Linked DNA regions of Prochlorococcus marinus CUG1416. Each later gene encodes a partner of the first gene's protein in a complex. Links are inferred from orthologs where the notes say so. Each region holds a gene or a part of one and is shown on either strand. Other genes may lie near its edges.

Region 1 (10,180 bases):
AAGGAATATTTAAATCCTTTGTTAAAGTTTTGATCTTTTCAATACCTATCGGTTTTTTGTTCTTTTTTGTTACTGTCTCAAATACTGGTCCTATTCCTATGTAATCACAACCATTCTTAAGAGCATTAGAAATATCAATTTCATTATTTGCGCTTATACCAATTATTTTTGAATGTCCTAATAATTTTCTTGCGGTCTTCAAGTCTAAATCATCTTGTCCAAGATGAATTCCATCCGCATTAGAAGCTAGAACTATATCAAGTCTGTCGTTAATAATGAATAAAGAATTATATCTTTTACATAGATTTTTAATCTGAATTGCTTCTTGAAGATTATCTTTATCAGTTCCCGATTTAAATCTATGTTGAATGATTCTTACTCCTGCAATTAAAATCTGTTCTATTATTTCTAATAAATTGTCCTTTTGATCTGTGATTACATATAAGTCATTTTCTTTTAAAATTTTCTCAGAATTCTTACACTTGCTTAAACTTAATAAGTCTATTTCTATAGTATAAATTTCATATCTAATTTCCGAAGCGATTTTTGAAAGCTCATGATTATGTAGCCTTGAGAATTCTTCTATTACTCTTAATGCTTCTTGAACTCTGCCTGAATTAGAACTTATAATTTGCTCAGAGGTTTTTCTGTTGATTTGCTCTTGATGAGTCAATCCTTTGCATTTGTCTTCAATATAATTTCTAGATTGTTTATAAACTTCTAAATGATTTCTTCCTAAAATTTGTCTAAAATTTTTAATCCTTTCAACATATTTTTCTTTGCCTAGACCAAATCTAGCCCAATCCTCTAGTACTCTTAATCCTTCTCTAGCTCTGTCTAGATTGGCGTCAATAATTTGATAAATTCTTAAATCTTCAGGGTTTGTAGTATTGGAATTCAGCATTTGTAACTTATTTTTTGTTGTTTTTAAAAATTCTTAGGGCATTATCTCTATCTTTTTTAATTTGATTAGAAAGTTGTTCTATATTCTTGAACTGAATTTGAGATCTGAGCTTTTCAACTGGTTCTACGGATAGTTTTAAACCATATAGATTGATATCTTTATTAATTAAATGAACTTCAACTGCAGATGGCAATAAAGGATTTATTGTTGGTTGAGAGCCAAGATTCATAACAGATTCAATTTTTTGGTTGGAATTTTCTATAGTTGTCCAAGCTGCGTAGACTCCTTCTCCAGGTAAAAATTTTCTGCCATCTATTTCAAGATTTGCTGTAGGCCATCCAATACTTTTCCCAATCCCTTTACCTTTAACAACTTTTCCATTAAAACTGTAAGGCCTATTTAGTATTTTGAAAGCATTTTTGAGATCACTTCTTTCTAATAAATCTCTTATTCTGCTGCTGCTGATTCTACCTTCTTTGTCTTCTAAAATCGGAGTAATTTTTAGTTTTATGTCCGTATCTTTAATCGTATTTTTTATAGTATTTATGTCTCCACTTCTTCTAAAACCAAATTTAAAATTAGCACCTACAGAAATGTTTTTTGCCTGTAATTGATTTATCAATATATCTCTTACAAACATTTCTGCACTTAATTTGGATAGTTCCTTATCAAAAGGAATCAGAACTAATTGTTCAATCCCGAGATCTTCAAGAATAGGTAGTTTTTCATCAGGGAGATCAAGTCTAAGACGCGTCTCTTTGTATAGAACTTCTCTGGGATGAGGCCAGAAGCTAGCAATTGTTGGGGTATATTGATTTTCTTCAACAACACTTTTTATTAATTTTCTGTGGCCAGCATGTAGGCCATCAAAACTTCCAATAGCTATTGAAGTAGGATTCTTGACTTCTGATGGCGATATTAAAGAGATCAAAAGATTACGTGCAATTTTATGATTTTGATGGCAAATTTGAATAGATTATAGTTTATTCAATCAAATGAATGTCTGACAAAATTGATTTTCAGTCGCTTTCATTTGGAATGCGGCGCATTGGATGGATACGCTTTTGGATTCAATCCATTTTAGGTGTTGTTGTTGCAGCTGTTTTGCTTTTTTCAAATGTTGTAAATAATAGCGAAGGTCAGCTTGGCTTGGCGCCTGGTTTGTCACTTACAACAATATCCTTGATTTTACTACTTTTTAGTCTTTGGCAAGGTTGGTTAATAGTTAGAACAGGAAGAGCAATAGCAAGCAATGCAAGACCCTCAAGAGGACAAACCAGTAAATTAATAAAAAGAGGTCTAATAGTTGATTTATTAGGAATTTTGTTTGGATTAATTGGATATCAAGCTCTTATGGGGGCTCTATTTATACAAGCATCCTCTCAAACGACTGGACAATTGATAACAGCGACATCTGATATCCCTATTACTGGACTTGAAATATTATCAGTTCTAAGTAATACCCAAGTTATTGCTGCTCATTTCTTTGGACTTTGCTTTTCTTTATGGCTTTTAAGAAGGATTCATAAATGAATTATTAATTTTAGGTAAGTCTTGTAAATTACCCCTCCAAAATAAATCTGGTTCTACAGGTGTAAGCGATATTTTATTTTCTTGTATTTGAGATACATCACTAGGCCAATTCTTAGGGCCATAACCTTTTGATTTAAGATCTAAAACTACCTCACCTGCTAACCAATAATAATCATCACCCCTAGGGTCTTCTCTTTTGGAAAATTGGTTTTTATATTTTCTTACTGATAATCTTGTCCAGGATAATTCTTTTATTTTGCTTTTCTCGCAAGGGGGTATATTCAAATTTAATAGAAGTGAAGCTGGCCAACTATCCTTAATGGCTTGTTCGGCAATATTCATTGCAATTTCTCCAGCAAATTCAAAATTCTTCCATTTAAAACTAGCTACACTTATTGCCATGGAGGGAACATTTTCTAAAGTGCCTTCCATAGCAGCAGCAACTGTTCCTGAACAAAAAATATCTGTTCCTAAATTGGGACCGTGATTTATTCCAGATAGAACTAGATCAGGTTTAGTATCCAAGAGTTCAGATAGTGCCAATTTTACGCAATCAGCAGGCGTGCCCGAACATCCCCAAGCTTCAATTCCTTCCCCGAATAATTCGTCCGCTCTTTCCACTCTTAATGGAGATTGTAAAGTAAGCCCATGCCCAGTAGCTGATCTTTCTTGGTCAGGACATACTACTTTTACCTTGTGTCCTCTTTTTTGTGCTGATTTTGCTAAAGCTCTTATCCCCGCTGCAAAAACACCATCATCATTACTAATTAATATATTTAACGGTTTCATTAATCAATACATTTTATTAATGGACGATATTTAAGTAAGATAAAGCAATACTTATTTTTACTATATCAGTGAGACAAATTGAATCATTAAGTCAAATTGAGGAAAAACTAAATAATCTTTCTCTAACAGCAAAAAATAATATAGATAATACTAATACTCATGAAGAACTGGATCAATTGAGAGTTTCATTGTTAGGTAAAAAAGGTAATTTGTCACTTATATTGAAAACAATGGGTCAATTATCTGCCACTGATAGACCAATTGTTGGTCAGAAGGCAAATTTAATAAAAATAAATTTGCAAGAATTAATAACTGAAAGAAAAAATCAACTGAACAGTGAAGCTTTAGATAAGAAGATTAAAAACGAAAAAATTGATGTAACTATCCCTCCAATTGGAACACCCCCTGGGAATAAACATCCTTTAATTTCAACTCAAGATGAGATTATAGATATTTTTTGTGGTTTAGGATACTCAGTTGAGAGCGGTCCTGAAATAGAAACTGATTTTTATAATTTTGAGTCTCTCAACATACCCAAGAATCATCCTGCAAGAGATATGCAGGATACTTTTTACTTAGATGAAAATCGACTTTTAAGGACCCATACTTCTCCTGTTCAGATTAGATACTTAGAAAATAATCCACCTCCAGTAAGAATTATTGCTCCAGGAAGAGTGTATAGGAGAGATGCTGTAGATGCTACTCATTCCCCTGTATTTAATCAGGTTGAGGTTTTATGCATCGATCAAGATATTAATTTTAGTCATTTAAGAGGAACAGTTCTTACATTCTTAAAGACCTTTTTTGGAGATATTCCTGTAAGATTTAGAGCTAGTTATTTCCCATTTACTGAACCTTCTGCAGAAGTAGATGTTCAATGGAAAGGTAAATGGCTAGAAGTAATGGGCTGTGGAATGGTAGATCCGAAGGTCTTAGAAAAATTAGGAATAGATTCTGAGAAATGGACTGGATTCGCAGCTGGATTAGGAGTTGAAAGGTTTTGTATGGTAAGACATCAGATTGACGACATCAGAAAATTTTATACAAATGATCTTAGATTCTTAGAACAGTTCTAATAAATTGAAAATTTAAATTAGGATTGTCCAACAAATTAGTTTAATATAGTCATAGTTTTTGTTGTTTGATTGGTACGTAAAGCAGGGCTAATTGTTAATGATGGGAAAGAACTGGCTGTTCAAACCGCAAGTTCTGTTCAGAAAAAATTGGAAAATTCCAATTTTGAAGTTTTAAGAGTTAGTAGCTCTGGTGGAATGGTTGGATTCGCCAATCCTGATCAACATGTTCGTCCTTTGGGGTATACGAATTGTGTCCCCGAGGGGTTTAACTCGTCAATGGAATTTGCAATAGTTCTTGGCGGAGACGGAACAGTGCTTTCTGCAGCAAGGCAAACAGCACCTGCTAAAATTCCAATCCTTACAATAAATACTGGTCATTTAGGTTTTCTTGCAGAAGCTTATTTATCCAATATTGATGAGGCAATAGATAAAATCATATCTGGTAATTGGGATATTGAAGAAAGAACTTGCTTTATTGTTAGTGTAATGAGAAATGATCAGAGGAGATGGGAGTCTCTCTGCCTTAATGAGATGGCTCTGCATAGAGAACCTCTGACAAGTATGTGCCATTTTGAGATTTCTATAGGGCGACATGCTCCTGTAGATATTTCAGCTGATGGAGTAATTTTATCTACTCCAACTGGATCTACAGCCTATTCTCTAAGTGCTGGAGGCCCAGTTATTACGCCTGATTGCCCAGTAGTGCAACTAACTCCAATTGCCCCACATTCATTGGCGTCTAGGGCATTGGTTTTTAATGATTCGGAGCCAGTAACTGTTTTCCCTGCAACTCCTGAAAGGTTAGTAATGGTTGTTGATGGAAATGCTGGTTGTTATGTTTGGCCTGAAGATAGAGTTTTAATAAGAAAAAGTAAACACTCAGTAAAGTTTATTAGACTTGAAGATCATGAATTTTTCCAGGTTCTTAGAAATAAACTAGGTTGGGGTTTACCCCATGTGGCTAAACCTAACAAATAACAACTATTTAAATTTATTTTTTTCCTTTTAATAGAAAAACAGGATTATTTGGTTCTAATCTCATTCCCTCAGCGATACTTAAGCTTTTATGGGTCTGAATTAAATTTAAATTTGTTTTGAAATTTTTATCTTCTAATTCCTCTTTCAACTCTTTAATAGTTTGAATGTCAATAATTGGGATAACGATAATATCTCCAATGCTCATATCCTGAGCCAGGGAATTAATAATTTCAAGTTTAGTCTTTTTTTTACATCCTCCAATTACTAATCTATTAGGTTTTCCAAAAGAACTTAAATTTCTAGTGTTCAAGGTTTTAATTATGTCTTCCTCAAAAATAAATTTTGGTTTAACGCCAAGCCTTTTTGAGTTTTCTCGTATTAATGCTTTTGATCCAATCCTTTTATCGATACAAAACAAATCTAAACTAGGCCTTAATTTTAATGCCTCTAAACCAATTGACCCACAACCTGCTCCTATATCCCAAATGACACCATTTTTCGGCAGCTCTAAATCTGCCAAGATTTGAACGCGAACCTCCCTTTTAGTTATTAAATTTGGTCTATCATCAAAAGTTTTAAAAAAACTGTCATTGATGCCGAAAAGAGGGAGATTATTCTTTGAATAATTTTTCTTTGTTTTTGTAAGAACAACAATGTTCAAACTTGATATATCCAAGGGCAATGACACTTTAAGATTTAATTTTCTTATTTTTTCATTGTCAAAGCCTATCTCTTCACAGAGCCAAAAATCATAGAAGTCAATCAGATTTAATTCTGATAAGTTTTTTTTGATTATTTCTAAACTTTTGTTATTTGAATCTGTAATAATAGCCAAACTTGAAGGCTTTGCTTTAAGAGCCTCAACTAACTTAGTGGAATCTCTGCCGTGAACACTTACATTAATAGTATCTTGCCATGGGATCTTTAACTTGCTAAATGCTAATTGAATGCAAGTATTTGAAGGGTAAAAACTTAATTCATCTTTTGAAAAATTTTCTAGTAATATTCTCCCAATTCCAAACCAAAGTGGATCTCCTCTCGAAATTAAAATAACATCAGTTTTTTGATATCTAAGCCAGTTAACAAGTTCGTTATTACTGTTGCTCGAAAAAAATGATTTCTTTTTTTCTAAACCATTTTTGTTCCATGATTTAATTTCTTCAAAATATGAATTGGGAACTGCAATATTTTCTGTGTTTATAAATAGATCTTGTAATTTGGGAGGTAAATCTTCAAATACATATGAATTAATACCTAAGACATGTATTTTTCTATAAACTTCAGTCATCAATATTTAATGAAAAGGAACTAAACTGTTTGAATGTTTTATTAAATTATCTTATTATTGTTCGAGTTATCATAGTAAATTAATTGTCAGAAAGAAGAAAGAGATTACATGATTTATTGTTAACTCTAATTAATAAAGATAGTGAATTTGAGTTTATTGAAGAAGATTCTAACGATTTAACATCTAGCTATTCTGAAAAAGACACTTTGAATTTATCTCGAGTTATAGAAAAAAATCGTAAAATAATTAAAAGGTACCAAGCTATTGTAAGAACAGCTGTAACTCTAGATGCCCTAATGGATTCTGAAAATGAAGAAAATTACAAAATCAAATAAAAATATTTTTACAAAAGGAATTTTGACTCTAATTATACTACTATCCTTTATTTTTAACCCATTAAAAGTATCTGCAGAAGTTGCAGAAATAGAAATAAATGGGGAATTAATAAATGCTAGTAGTGAGTTTTTAAGGGACTTGGACTATGAAACTTGGCAATTAGTAGCTTATAAATCACCTCTTTTTGCAGATAAATTGATCTTGAGAGTAATAGGATATCCAGGAAATCTTAGGATTGATCATCCTACTGACTTGAGTGTTGAATCAGGAAGGAAACAGTGGCTTTTAGATGATAAAACATTACTTAATATGGAATTAGCAAATGATGGAAGACAAGCTGCTGCAGAATTTGATCTTGATGAATTGATTAAAAATTTAGATAAAAATAGACCATTAAGATTATCTTTGTCAGGAGTTTTTTCTGAGTTACCTGTTCCTCCCTTTGTTGTTAAAGAGTGGAGATCAATAAACTGAATTTGATTTTTGAGATGTCTGAAAAAAATGTAAGTCATACAAAATGGATGAAAAGAGCAATTTTTTTGGCTTCTTTAGGCAAAAATACAACTAGTCCTAACCCTAGGGTGGGAGCAGTAATAATTGATAAGAATGGAAACCTTATTTCAGAAGGATTTCATTACAAGGCTGGGATGCCCCATGCTGAGGCAATGGCTTTTAAAAATTTAAAAAAAGATGCTAAAGAAGGATCAATGTATGTAAATCTTGAACCTTGCTGTCACCAAGGTAAAACACCTCCATGTGTAGATAAGGTAATATCCTCTGGGATAAAAAAAGTATATATCTCTATTGAAGATCCTGATAAAAGAGTCTCTGGTAGAGGTATTAAGCTGCTAAAAGAAGCTGGAATACAAGTTCACTTAGGATTATGTAAGAAAGAATCTTTGGAATTAAATAAAGCTTTCATTCATAGGAATATTACTAAAAAGGCCTTTGGTGTTCTTAAATGGGCAATGAGTATTGATGGAAGAATAGCTTTAAAAAATGGAAAAAGTAAATGGATTACTAATGAAGAATCAAGGTCATTAGTTCACTCTTTTAGAGCAGAATTTGATGCAATAATCATTGGTGGAAACACATTAAGAAGAGACAACCCACTTTTGACTACTAGAGGTTCAAAAAATCCTGAGCCTCTGCGAGTTGTTTTTACAAAAAGTTTAGATCTCCCTTCAAAATCTAATCTTTGGGATTGTAATAAGGCAAAAACTATAGTTATTTATGATTCTTCTTCAGCAAATGAAAGCTACCTTGCAAGGATTCCGAAATGTGTGGAAGTTGAAAAGGTATCATCAGATAATCCAGAGTTAATTTCAAAAATACTATCTGAAAGAGGATGTAATAAAGTTTTGTGGGAATGTGGCCCTAGATTGGCTACCGCAGCTATTAAATCTAATTGCATTCAGGAAATCATTACTTTTATTGCGCCAAAAATTTTAGGTGGAGAAAATAGTACGAACCCCTTTGGAGATTTTGAATTTAGAGAAATGAATGAAATTATTAAATTAAGCGATTCTAAGGTTAGTTTGATTGGCAACGATATTTGCGTTAAGAGTTCATTTGAAAATTAATTTTCATACTTATTTCTATAGGTCATAGTACCGTACGGTTCTTACCCAAAAAAACAAAACAGATACGGAAGCTTTTCGTTTAGTTTATAATAAGTTCAAAATTGATAACAATCATGCCAATAAGACAAGACGATAATCAACCTAATAAAAGATTTGGAATAGTAAATATCATTTTGATAGGTGTAGGAGCCTTACTTCTTTTTAGTAGCCTCTTTCCGAATCAAAATATGCAAATCCCTAGGGTTCCTTACTCTTTATTTATAGATCAAGTGAATGATGGGGAAGTTAAGAGAGCATACATAACACAAGAGCAAATAAGATATGAATTAAATGGAGCTGAAGAAGGTGCACCTTCAGTATTGGCGACAACCCCAATATTTGATATGGACCTCCCACAAAGGTTAGAAAGTAAAGGGGTGGAATTCGCTGCTGCTCCTCCAAAGAAGCCTAATATCTTTTCAACAATCTTAAGTTGGGTTGTGCCACCATTAATTTTTATACTTGTTTTACAATTTTTTGCTAGAAGAAGTATGGGGGGCGGAGGTGCTCAAGGAGCACTAAGTTTCACTAAAAGTAAAGCAAAAGTTTATGTACCCGATGATGAATCTAAAGTAACATTTGCCGATGTTGCGGGAGTTGATGAAGCCAAAGACGAATTAACAGAGATAGTCGATTTTTTAAAAAAGCCAGAAAGATATACAGATATAGGAGCACGAATACCTAAGGGTGTACTTCTTGTAGGACCTCCAGGAACTGGAAAAACACTTCTTTCAAAGGCTGTTGCTGGTGAAGCAGAAGTTCCTTTCTTTATTATTTCTGGTTCTGAATTTGTTGAACTTTTTGTAGGTGCAGGTGCAGCAAGAGTAAGGGATTTATTTGAACAGGCCAAGAAAAAAGCTCCATGCATTATCTTTATTGACGAACTAGATGCTATTGGTAAAAGTCGTTCTGGTTCAATGGGAGTTGTTGGAGGTAACGATGAGAGAGAACAAACTCTAAACCAGCTTCTTACTGAGATGGATGGTTTTGCATCCGCAGATAAACCAGTTATAGTATTAGCCGCCACAAACCAACCTGAAGTGCTTGACGCGGCACTTTTAAGACCAGGAAGATTTGACAGACAAGTTCTAGTTGATAGACCAGATTTATCAGGTAGAAAAACCATATTAGAGATCTACACAAAAAAAGTTAAACTTGCAGATTCAATTGACTTAGATTCAATTGCTCAAGCTACTAGTGGATTCGCAGGAGCTGATTTAGCTAATATGGTAAATGAAGCTGCTTTACTTGCAGCAAGAGCCAAAAGAAAAAGTGTAGAACAACAAGATTTAAGTGAAGCGATAGAGAGAGTTGTTGCTGGTTTGGAAAAGAAGAGTCGTGTTTTGCAAGATGATGAAAAGAAAGTCGTTGCTTATCACGAAGTTGGTCATGCAATAGTTGGTCACCTTATGCCTGGAGGTTCAAAAGTTGCAAAGATTTCTATTGTACCAAGAGGTATGAGTGCACTTGGTTATACTCTTCAATTGCCAACTGAAGAAAGATTCTTAAATTCAAAAGAAGAATTAAAAGGACAAATAGCTACACTTCTTGGAGGAAGATCTGCTGAAGAGGTAGTTTTTGGAAAGATTACTACGGGAGCTTCAAATGATTTACAAAGAGCAACCGATATAGCGGAACAAATGGTTGGTACATT
Region 2 (10,494 bases), on another replicon or contig:
TGTTAATTGATATTTTGGTTTTATTATTGCTTCAGTTATTTCATAATTATTTATTGATCCATCTTCATTGAATTCAATTGCTGCACTAATAGTTTCTGAAATTTTATTTTGAGCTAGATTTGCCTTTTCAAGAATATCTTTAGGTAGCATTGGGACATATTGATCAATTAAATACAAGCTGCTATTTCTCTTTCTTGCATCTAAATCAACATTAGAGTCATGCAAAAAGAGTTTGCATGGATTACTAATATGAATCCATAAATTTTTTATATTTCCTTCTTTTATTTCTAATGAAACAGCGTCATCAATCTCATGTGGATCATCAGAGTCAATAATATATGTTTTTAAATTAGTTAAATCTTTCAAATATTTGAGATATTAATTATAGTGCCAACTATATTCAATATGAAATTATCCTTCAGGATTTACAAATGGTAAAAGAGCTACAATTCTGGCTCTTTTTACAGCTAATGTAAGATCTCTTTGTTGCTTAGAGGTTAAACCAGTCATCCTTCTTGGTAGGATTTTACCCCTTTCAGTTATGAATTTTTTTAGTAGTTCTACATCCTTATAGTCAATAGGATCTCCAGGTTTGATAGGTGATAATTGTTTTTTAAAAATTGAATTAGGCATGATTTAATTTGATTTGATTACTTTATTTCTTTGTGAATTGTCATTCTGTTTAAATGAGGATTAAACTTTTTTAGTTCTAATCTTTCAGTTGTATTTCTACGATTCTTTTCAGTAGTATATCTTGAGACACCATTTGATCTCTTAGGATCTGTGCTTGTCCTGGCTTCAGTACATTCCAGGGTCACTACAACTCTTGTCCCTTTTTTGGCCATTTTAATTAATACTTTATTGTATAATTTTCTATTGTACATCTTCAACAAACTTTTTTGAAGATATACTCATTTCTTTTATCATCATTGATTTAAAAATATATATGAAAATTTCTCAAAATTGGTTGAAAAATATAGTAGAAATTTCTTCTACTCCTGAAGATCTCTCTGAGAAATTGTCTATTGGTGGATTTGAGGTTGAATCATTAGAAGATTGTTCAGAAAATGTAAATGGTGTTGTTTTAGGTAAGGTCTTATCTGTTTTAAAACACGAAGGATCTGACAAACTCTCCATTTGCGAAGTAGATATTGGGACTTCAAAGAATTTACAAATTATCTGTGGTGCGCAAAATATTAAAACAAATATTTATGTTTATGTTGCTACTATCGGTGCAAAATTAAATGCAGTTGATTTAACTATTAAAAGAAGTGAAATTAGAGGTGTCATGAGTGAAGGAATGATATGCTCTCTTCAGGAACTAGGACTAGAAGACTCTAGCGAAGGGATAGAGATCATTGATGAAGATTTAGCACTAAAACATGAATTAGGCACTCCAGCATCTAATTTACTTCAATTAAATGATTTTATATATGATTTAGCAATTACTGCTAATAGACCTGACGGAATGTCCGTTATAGGTATAGCACGCGAAATTTCTGCCCTTTTAGAATCCACATTAAATTTCCCAGAATTAAAAAATAAATACAATATTCATTTACTTAAGGGAAATAAACTGTGCCCAGAGGCTATAACATCTAATTGCATTTATACAATAAGCTCTATTGATGGAGTAAATGGAGATAAATTATCGCCAAAATGGCTAAAAGACCGTATAGAAAAATCAGGAATAAAGTCGATTAATCTTCTAGTTGATTTAACAAACTATATTCTTTTAGAACAAGGACAACCTTTGCATGCATTTGATAAAGAAAAACTATCAAAATTAATTGGAAAAGAAGTTTCTCCAGAAGATTTCTCTGTACGAAAAGCCAAAGATAAAGAAAGCCTTATATGTTTAGATGGTAAAAAATATGAATTAAATGAAAATATTACTGTAGTTGCTTGTAGCGATAAACCTGTAGCTATTGCAGGGGTGATAGGTGGTTTAGAGACTTCTGTAACCAATACTACCTCTTCTATTTATCTTGAAGGTGCTGTTTTTAATCCAGTTACCATAAGAAAATCTTCAAAGGCGGTTGGAATAAGAACAGAATCTAGCAGCAGATATGAAAAAGGGATTTCATCAAAAAATACAATAAGTGCAGTAACCAGAGCAATTAATCTTTTAGAAGAATATTTTTCTATTAATTTACCAATTATCAATGCTTCGAATTTAAAAAATGAAGAGGATATTTTTATTAAATTAAGGAGAAATCGAATACATAAAATTCTTGGTCCATTAATCATTAATGATCAATTTGAAAAAAGAAATTTATCTGATACTGAAATAGTTGATAAATTAACACTTATAGGTTGTACTTTAAAGAGTAATGAATATGGCTGGGATGTAGCAGTAATTCCTAATAGATCACAAGATTTAATAAGAGAAATAGATTTAATTGAGGAAATTGCCAGATTAATAGGGTACGACAAATTCGACTTGAACCTTCCTAATCCAATTAAGCCTGGAAAATTGTCATCGGAACAGTTGGCATTGAGAAAAGTAAAAAATGGTTTTACAGAAAGTGGTTTTAACGAAGTACTTAGCTATTCTCTTGTTCCAGAAGATAAAGAAACACTTATAAAGATTGCTAATCCTTTATTATTAGAAACTAGCTGCCTAAGAGATAATATCTGGCAAGAACATTTAGAAATTGTAAACCGTAATATAAAAGCTGGACAAACAAGTTGTTATATATTTGAAACTGGAAATGTTTTTCATAAGCATACTGAGTTCATTCAAGAAGAAGTATTGAATGGTGCAATTTATGGCAATAGAAAATTTGGAAAATGGGTAAATTCTTGTAAGGATAATGATCTTACTTATTATCAGGCAAGAGGAAAGTTAAAAGAGGCTTTATCATGTCTGAATATAAAAATTGATGATAAACCTACTGATAAATTTGATTTTCTGCATCCAGGAAGAACAGCAAAATTAATTATTGAAGGGAAAGATGCAGGTTATTTTGGTGAAATTCATCCTAAATTAATACTAGAGAAGAAGTCATTAAAAAAAGTTTATTTATTTAGTATAAATGTAGATAACCTCCTGATAGCTAGTACAAGAAAAAATAATTGGTTTCCAATATTTAAGCAATATCCAATTGTTCCAAAAATAGATCGGGATATAAATTTTGTTTTCAGTAAGAAAATTTTTATTAGCGATATAATTTCTCAAATAAGAAAAACAGGAAAAAATCTTTTAGAGGATGTACATTTAATCGATGTCTTTGAAGATATTAAACTTGGGGAGAAAAATATAAGTTATACATTTAGATTATCTTATAGAGATAAAGATAAAACATTACTGGAATCAGATATTAAATTAATACACTCAAGCATTATCTCTAAAATTGAAAAAAGTTTTAGCACAAAATTGAGAGATTAAATGTCTTAAAAGTCTTATATAAGACTTTTAATTAGTCTATGAATAATTCTCATATAAGATAAGTAATAATCCTATAAAACTGATTAATGATGTATGATAATGAGCATGATCAATTTTTTATCTCTTTTGCTATCTTCAGTTCTGTGGGTTCAAGTCCCACAGTGGTCAGATGATTGGTCGAAATGTTCTGTTGACGTACCAGATGCTTCATGTCACTGGTATATAACTGCACCTGATAACACTTTTGGAGAAGGGTTTGATTGGGCTAGCGCCCCTTGGTTTGATGCTAACGGATTAAGTGATGTCCCTAGTATTGACAAGCAAACTGCAATTCAGAAGCTTCAGTCTAAGTAGTACTGTCTATAAGGCAGTACAGTTAGACTTAAAAGCATTTTATAGCTTTGCTTTTTAGGTATTGATATATTATTGGACATTGAAAGGACATGATTGATTGATTTATTGATCAGTTTTTAATTTTTTCGAGAATTAAACAAACTGGATGTCGTTTATTCGAATTGATATGTTATTCTATCTAACTTATCTACTATGAGACTATATAGTAGACTAATATTAAGTCTCATATAAGATATATTATACAATGAAATTTCTTCTTTTTATACAGGTTGAATTTTATTTTCTTTTTATTCTAAAAAATTTTATTAATTAATTTTGACTAATAAATAATTGATAAAGTTCAGCTTTTTTACTCGCGCCTATCTTATATTAGACTATTAAATAGACTTATAATTAGTCTAATATAAGAATAAGTATACTAATTTCTATATAGATTTTTTAGCAATTGATACGCTTCATTTAATTTTCTCATTTGATCTGTTGATCCTCCAGCATCTGGATGCGTCTCTAAGGCTATTGATTTATATGCCTCCCTAATTTTTCGCAATGTATGGGCTGATCCTGCGGATGTTGATAAATTCAATAATTTAAGTGCTCCATGTACCGTCATTGTTGAGTCCAAAGTTTCAAATGAATTTGATCTGTTATTTCGCTTAAATCTACTTACAAACCTCCTCATTAGTGTAGGTATCCTATTAATTAAATCTGATGTCGCAAAAGGGTCTTCTAAAACGCCAATCATTAATAAAACAACTTCAAGGGATGGATTTTTCTTTATCCAAAATGGGCATAATTCAGACATAAATTTATTGGCGGCACTCCACGTAAAGGGTAGATTTTCTGTTCCATCAAGATTTGGCCATATATCCCTTCCAAACCAATCCATCGATGCTTCTAATACATGATCGTTAGGAACAGTTCCATATAAGGTTTTCCAATGACTAATTAACGCTATTCGACATTTTATTAATTCAGTTTCTTTAATTGTATTAATTTGAATATCATTAATATTCTCCTTTAATTTTTCACTTTTAATACTCCTTCTTAGATTCTTTACTTTTTTTTCAACAAAATTGGGAAGGTTTATGTTTGAGTTGGCTTTTTCTTTATATTGATCGTTATTTGAAACTCTTTTACTTAAAGATATCTCATTAACTTCTTTTTTATTGTCTTGATTAATGTCTGATTTAATTAATACCAATGCAGTATTTTCATCAATATTTAATTTTTCATTATTATTCTTTTTCTCGTTAAAGTCTATTTCTTGCTGTTGGTTCTTAGGTACTAAATCATCCTCTTGAAGAAGTTCTTTAAGTATCTTTTCAATTACAGGTCCTCTTGCTCTAAATCCCCATTCTTTTCGTAATTGATCAAACCTAGAAATTAGTTCTTCAGGTAAATCAATTGAAATTCTTTTTGTATTTGAATTTTCAGGAATATCCAATAATATTTTTCTTGAATAGTAAGGAATTTATTTAATTTTATTCAAAAAAAATTGAAAGTCCATATGGAATATTGTTTTTAAATTAAAACCAACTTATTTTCATGTCACAAGTCAATTAAGTATCTTTTTATAATAAAATAAAAAAATGTTTAATTGTTATTTCAAATCATCTAAAGAAAAAAAGAGTTTTTATCAACATAAGAAATTAGAAATGCTCAATTATATTAAAGATTCTCTTGAACGTAAAATCGCATCTGTAACAGCTTCTATAGAAGTTTTAGAAAGCCAAATAAGCAGAGATAAAGATCCTGAAGTTGTTAACTAGTATTCAAACAAAACTTTCTAGAAGTTTTTCTGGACCAAATTTTTTTAAATAATTAATATCCGATTTTTCGGTTACTAGTAAATATCCTGCGAATCCTAAACCGTTAATACTGAATCCATGGATATGATCATTACTCCTCTTTATAATTGCAATCCATTTATTAGTTATTAATAGATTGTAAGGATATCTTGGTTTCACATCACTGATAGTGTCCCCAAGGCCTAATTTCATAGATAATTCTAAATACAATTCATAAAGAGATATTGAATTTTCTAAGAAATTAAATTTGGATACAATAATATTTTTTTTAAGCTTACTATCCCTATCCTTATCTAATTTCATTTCTAAAAACCACTTTTCTCTAGGGCAGGATATCTCATCTTTAGCTCTACGTAGAAGTTGAAAATGCCTGTGAGGTTGACTTGCTCCTGCAATTGGAGAACTATTGAAAAACCATAATCCACTAGTATCTTTATTAACTTTTTGGATAGCTTTCCAATCATTAATATCTAACCATCCATTTTGAGGTTTCCAATTATTTGTTATCAGTAAAATATGTCCTTTTTGTACAGGATACTTATTTAAGATTAATTGATGATCATCATCAATTTTATCGATTTCTAGTATCTTATCCCATGGACAGAATGGATTTTGCTTAGGGCCGTAAATTCTTTCTTTGTTGAAATTTGAAGTATCAAGCTTTCTAATTATGAAGTCATTATTTTGATATAAATCGCTAGTAATAATTCTTGTCTTTAGAGGATATAGAGATTCATCATTAATCGATAATTGAGTTTGATGAAGTGCTTTTTTCCAATATGTCTCTAAACTCATTTAAAAGAAACTATCATATTTATTCTAAAAAAAATAGTATATTTGTAATCACTTTTTATTAAATTGATATTCTTTCAATTTATCTAAAGGTACTGATTCTAAGACTACAATATTTGTTGATTCTAATATTACTTTAGGAGCAAGTCCGTCTAATAATGCTTGCTTCCACCTATCAAGACAAATACACCAATGATCACCATCCTTAAGTCCTGGGAAGGAATAAGCAGGCATAGGAGTTATTAAATCATTACCTTGTGATTTACTATATTTCAGGAAATTATCATCCATAACACAACATATAGAATGATTTCCTCCATCAGTTTTGTCATAATTGCAAAATCCATCTCTAAACCAGCCTGTCATAGGTTCACAACTACAAACTTCAATGTTTTCTCCTAATACATTCAATTGAACTTGATTATTTATGGTCATAGAATTTTTTGTTTAATAATACTAATAAAACACCAACATTTCTTAAAAAAAGGTTGACGAGTATAGGGGGTAAGGCGTTATTAATTCTAATAAGGTTTTTTTCATTATGGATTGGGACTTTACTGAAAACATAGCATTTAAAGCTCTTTATGATGCTTTTAAGGATAGTGACGAAACATCCGCATTAGAATTTTTATCTAGTGATGGTGCATCATACTATCTTGAATTAACACAGGACGCAGCTGGTGAGGGACTTGATCTGGGTGATAATGAAACGATGGAAGAACTTCAGGAAGAAATTATTGAATATCTAGAAAAAAACTAATTATTTAGCTTAAGCACTGAAATATTTAGCTTTTGAGTGTAGTGAAATTATAGCTGTAGTACTTTGTTCCGGATGAAGTTGTTCAGATTCATCCATGGTCAAGTTAATTCTTTTTGCATCCAACAAAGATAATTGTATGTTCGAATCAGAAACTTTTGGACATGCAGGATATCCAAAAGAATATCTAGCTCCTCTATATTTTTGTGCTAGTATTTCTCTATTTTTGTCTGGTTCTTCAGTCCTAAAGCCACATTCAATACGAATTAATGCATGGACATACTCAGCTAGAGCTTCTGCTAATTGCACAGTAAGTCCATGGAATAATAAATAATCACTATATTTATCTTCTTTAAATAATTTTTGAGAATACTCACTAGCAATATCACCCATTGTTACTGCCTGCATAGGAAATATATCTATTGGTTTATCATTTTTTAAATCACAATAGAAATCAGCTATGCAGAGATTATTCCCTGATTTTTGTCTTGGAAAATTGAATTGAGAAATTTTATTTAATGATTTATCATCAAATAAAAAAATACTATTATCTTTTCTGCCACATCTGAAATATCCATAAACTGCTTTGGGTGAAATAAGTTTTTTTTCTACAATTGTCTCTAACCATTTATCTAACAAAGGTTTTGCATATGAATCCAAATAGTTATTGTATTCATCTACGCTTTGGTTTTTTCCTTTTTTTATTTGCCATTGTCCACTAAATAAAGCTTTTTTATCTAGATAAAAAATTAACTTATTTAAATCTATATCAACCTCGTATAAGACTTTCGTTCCCAAAAAAGGAGGGTTAATTGGTTCTTCTTCATTTATAAATTTAGATCTAATAAAATTTTCTTTTAAATTAAATGTTGAAGTCTCGGTGTTTATGGATATTGAATTATTAACCTCTTCAGAGTTAGTTTTGGATGAGGCTAAGCTAATATTTATACCTTCATTGTTAATAAATCCCTCTGTATTTGACCAATTACCCTTCTTTTTATTATCCATATATTCATTCATGAATTTTAGATCAGTGAAAGCATCTTTTCCGTACAATATTTTTCCTTTATATATTTTGCTGCAGTCCTCATTTACAAATTTTGGCGTTAACGCTGCACCTCCTAATATCACTGGTACACTAATATCTTCATTGTTAAAAGCCTCCAAATTATCTTTCATAAATGCAGTCGACTTTACAAGTAATCCGCTCATAGCAATACAATCTGCATTATGCTTCTTTTGAGCATCTATAATTGCGGAAACATCTTGCTTTATTCCAAGATTTATTACGTCAAAACCGTTATTAGTAAGTATTATATCAACCAAATTTTTTCCAATATCATGAACATCGCCTTTGACTGTTGCAATTAAGAGTTTTCCATTTGATATTTTTTCATCTACAGTTTCCATATATGGTTCTAAAATTGAAACAGCAAACTTCATTGTTTCAGCAGATTGCAGTACAAATGGCAATTGCATTTGACCTGAACCAAATAAATCTCCTACAACTTTCATCCCATCTAGTAAAAATGTATTAATTATTTCTAGAGGTTTATATTTTTTTAAAGCTTTATTTAATTGATCTTCTAAACCAATTTTTTCTCCATCAATAATATGATTTTTTAAACTTTCTTCAAGAGTTAAGTTTTTATTTTCTGAAGATGCTTTTTTGAAATCCTGAATAGATAAATCTTGAAAAGCCTTTGTTAATTCTACTAATGGATCATAGGTACAAATATCATCTTCAAATTCTCTTTTGTCATAGATCAAATCTAAGCAAAGCTTTTTAGTTTCATCAGAAATTTTTGATAATGGCAATATTTTATTTGGAGCGATGATAGCAGAATCCAATCCTGCTTTAATGCATTCATCTAAGAATATTGAATTTAAATTAATTCTAGATAATGGTGAAAGACCAAAACTTATGTTTGAAACACCCAATATAATATGAATTTCAGGGAAATGATCACGAATTTTAGAGATAGCGCTAATTGTCTCTTTAGCGTTTAATCTATCCTCCTCTATCCCAGTAGAAATTGGAAGAGCTAGTGGATCAAAAAAGAGCTCATAATCTGATAAACCAGATTCCCTGGATCTATTAATAGCTCTTTTAACAATGTTATATTTTTTTTCTGAATTCCTTGCCATTCCATCTTCATCAATAGTTCCAATAACAAGTCCTGAGCCATAAGCTAAGGCTAAATTAAGAACTTGATCAAACCTTTCATCTCCATCTTCGTAATTGGTGGAATTTATAATACATTTACCCCCAGCTGATTTTAATCCACTTTCCATTTTGTCAGCATCTGTCGAATCAATCATTAATGGCAAATTTATATTAGTCACTAGTCTTGAAGTTATTTCTTTCATATCTTTAACTCCGTCTCTTCCCACATAATCAACATTTACATCGAGAACGTGGGCATTTTCTTTTTGTTGTTGCTTAGCAATTGAAACTAAACCATCCCAATCGTCGTTATTTAACAACTCCCTTACCTTTCTAGATCCACTCGCATTTAATCTTTCTCCTACAATTAAAATTGAATTATCTTGTTTATATGGCACCGAATTATATATTGAAGCCGCAGAAGGAATATAACTGCTAGAAAAATTCTTACCATTTTTGTTAGTCCGTTCGACATCTATAATTTCATCGATAATTGAAGAAAGATATTTAATATGGTCTGGTGTCGTCCCACAACATCCACCAATCAATTGAACATTAAAGTCATATATAAAATTCATTAACTGCATTTTTAATTCTATTGGCGTTAATTTATAGTGAGCAACACCACCAATATTTTCAGGAAGGCCTGCATTGGGAATACAACTTATAGCGAAGGGTGAATTTTCAGATAAATATTTAATATGATCCTTCATTTGTTCTGGACCAGTTGCACAATTAAGTCCAAGGATATCTATATTAAATGGCTCTAATATTGTTAATGCTGATGCTATATCAGATCCAACAAGCATAGTGCCTGTTGTTTCCATTGTTATAGAGACCATTATAGGTATATCAACATTTTTACTTTCAAGTATTTCTTTTGAGGCTAATAAGGCAGATTTTATTTGCAAAACATCCTGGCAAGTTTCTATTAAAAGAAGATCAACTCCTCCATCTAAAAGACCATATATTTGTTCTTTATATGATTGCTTTAATTCATCAAAATCTATATGTCCTAATGTAGGTAATTTAGTTGTTGGTCCAATTGAACCAGCAACAAATCTTGGTTTATCAATTGATGAATATTTGGCAGTACTTTTTTTAGCTATTAAAGCTGCATTTTTATTTATCTCATAAGCCTTGTCCGCAATATCATATTCTTCAAGAACTATTGATGAGGCTCCAAAAGTATTAGTTTCTATAACATGACAACCTGCTTCTAAGA

What was found.
Region 2: the proteins of pheS (region 1) and pheT are in contact, whole or in part, in a crystal structure (PDB 6P24), measured with the Escherichia coli proteins. The link is inferred for Prochlorococcus marinus CUG1416 from one-to-one orthologs.

Annotation. Positions count from the first base shown.
Region 1 is NZ_JAAORM010000005.1:166,120-176,299, reverse strand. Bases 2,535-5,298 are described here. They hold pheS (phenylalanine--tRNA ligase subunit alpha), read left to right. Parts: upstream 2,535-3,294; coding sequence 3,295-4,302; downstream 4,303-5,298. Other genes in these bases: cbiT (precorrin-6Y C5,15-methyltransferase (decarboxylating) subunit CbiT), read right to left, coding at 5,294-5,298; HA146_RS07110 (NAD(+) kinase), read left to right, coding at 4,372-5,280; surE (5'/3'-nucleotidase SurE), read right to left, coding at 2,535-3,226. Also shown: HA146_RS07135 (thiamine phosphate synthase), read right to left, coding at 1-904; HA146_RS07130 (bifunctional riboflavin kinase/FAD synthetase), read right to left, coding at 912-1,835; HA146_RS07125 (DUF3611 family protein), read left to right, coding at 1,904-2,437; more of surE, read right to left, coding at 2,417-2,534; more of cbiT, read right to left, coding at 5,299-6,568; HA146_RS07100 (hypothetical protein), read left to right, coding at 6,652-6,903; HA146_RS07095 (DUF3122 domain-containing protein), read left to right, coding at 6,878-7,378; bifunctional diaminohydroxyphosphoribosylaminopyrimidine deaminase/5-amino-6-(5-phosphoribosylamino)uracil reductase RibD, read left to right, coding at 7,393-8,487; ATP-dependent zinc metalloprotease FtsH, read left to right, coding at 8,601-10,180.
Region 2 is NZ_JAAORM010000002.1:603,607-614,100, reverse strand. What follows is about bases 579-3,656. They hold pheT (phenylalanine--tRNA ligase subunit beta), read left to right. Parts: upstream 579-922; coding sequence 923-3,391; downstream 3,392-3,656. Other genes in these bases: HA146_RS04740 (hypothetical protein), read left to right, coding at 3,497-3,656; rpmG (50S ribosomal protein L33), read right to left, coding at 651-845; rpsR (30S ribosomal protein S18), read right to left, coding at 579-633. Also shown: HA146_RS04760 (ribonuclease catalytic domain-containing protein), read right to left, coding at 1-366; more of rpsR, read right to left, coding at 412-578; more of HA146_RS04740, read left to right, coding at 3,657-3,745; HA146_RS04735 (molecular chaperone DnaJ), read right to left, coding at 4,164-5,189; HA146_RS04725 (DUF4922 domain-containing protein), read right to left, coding at 5,518-6,348; HA146_RS04720 (DUF2237 family protein), read right to left, coding at 6,397-6,780; HA146_RS04715 (hypothetical protein), read left to right, coding at 6,887-7,105; metH (methionine synthase), read right to left, coding at 7,115-10,494.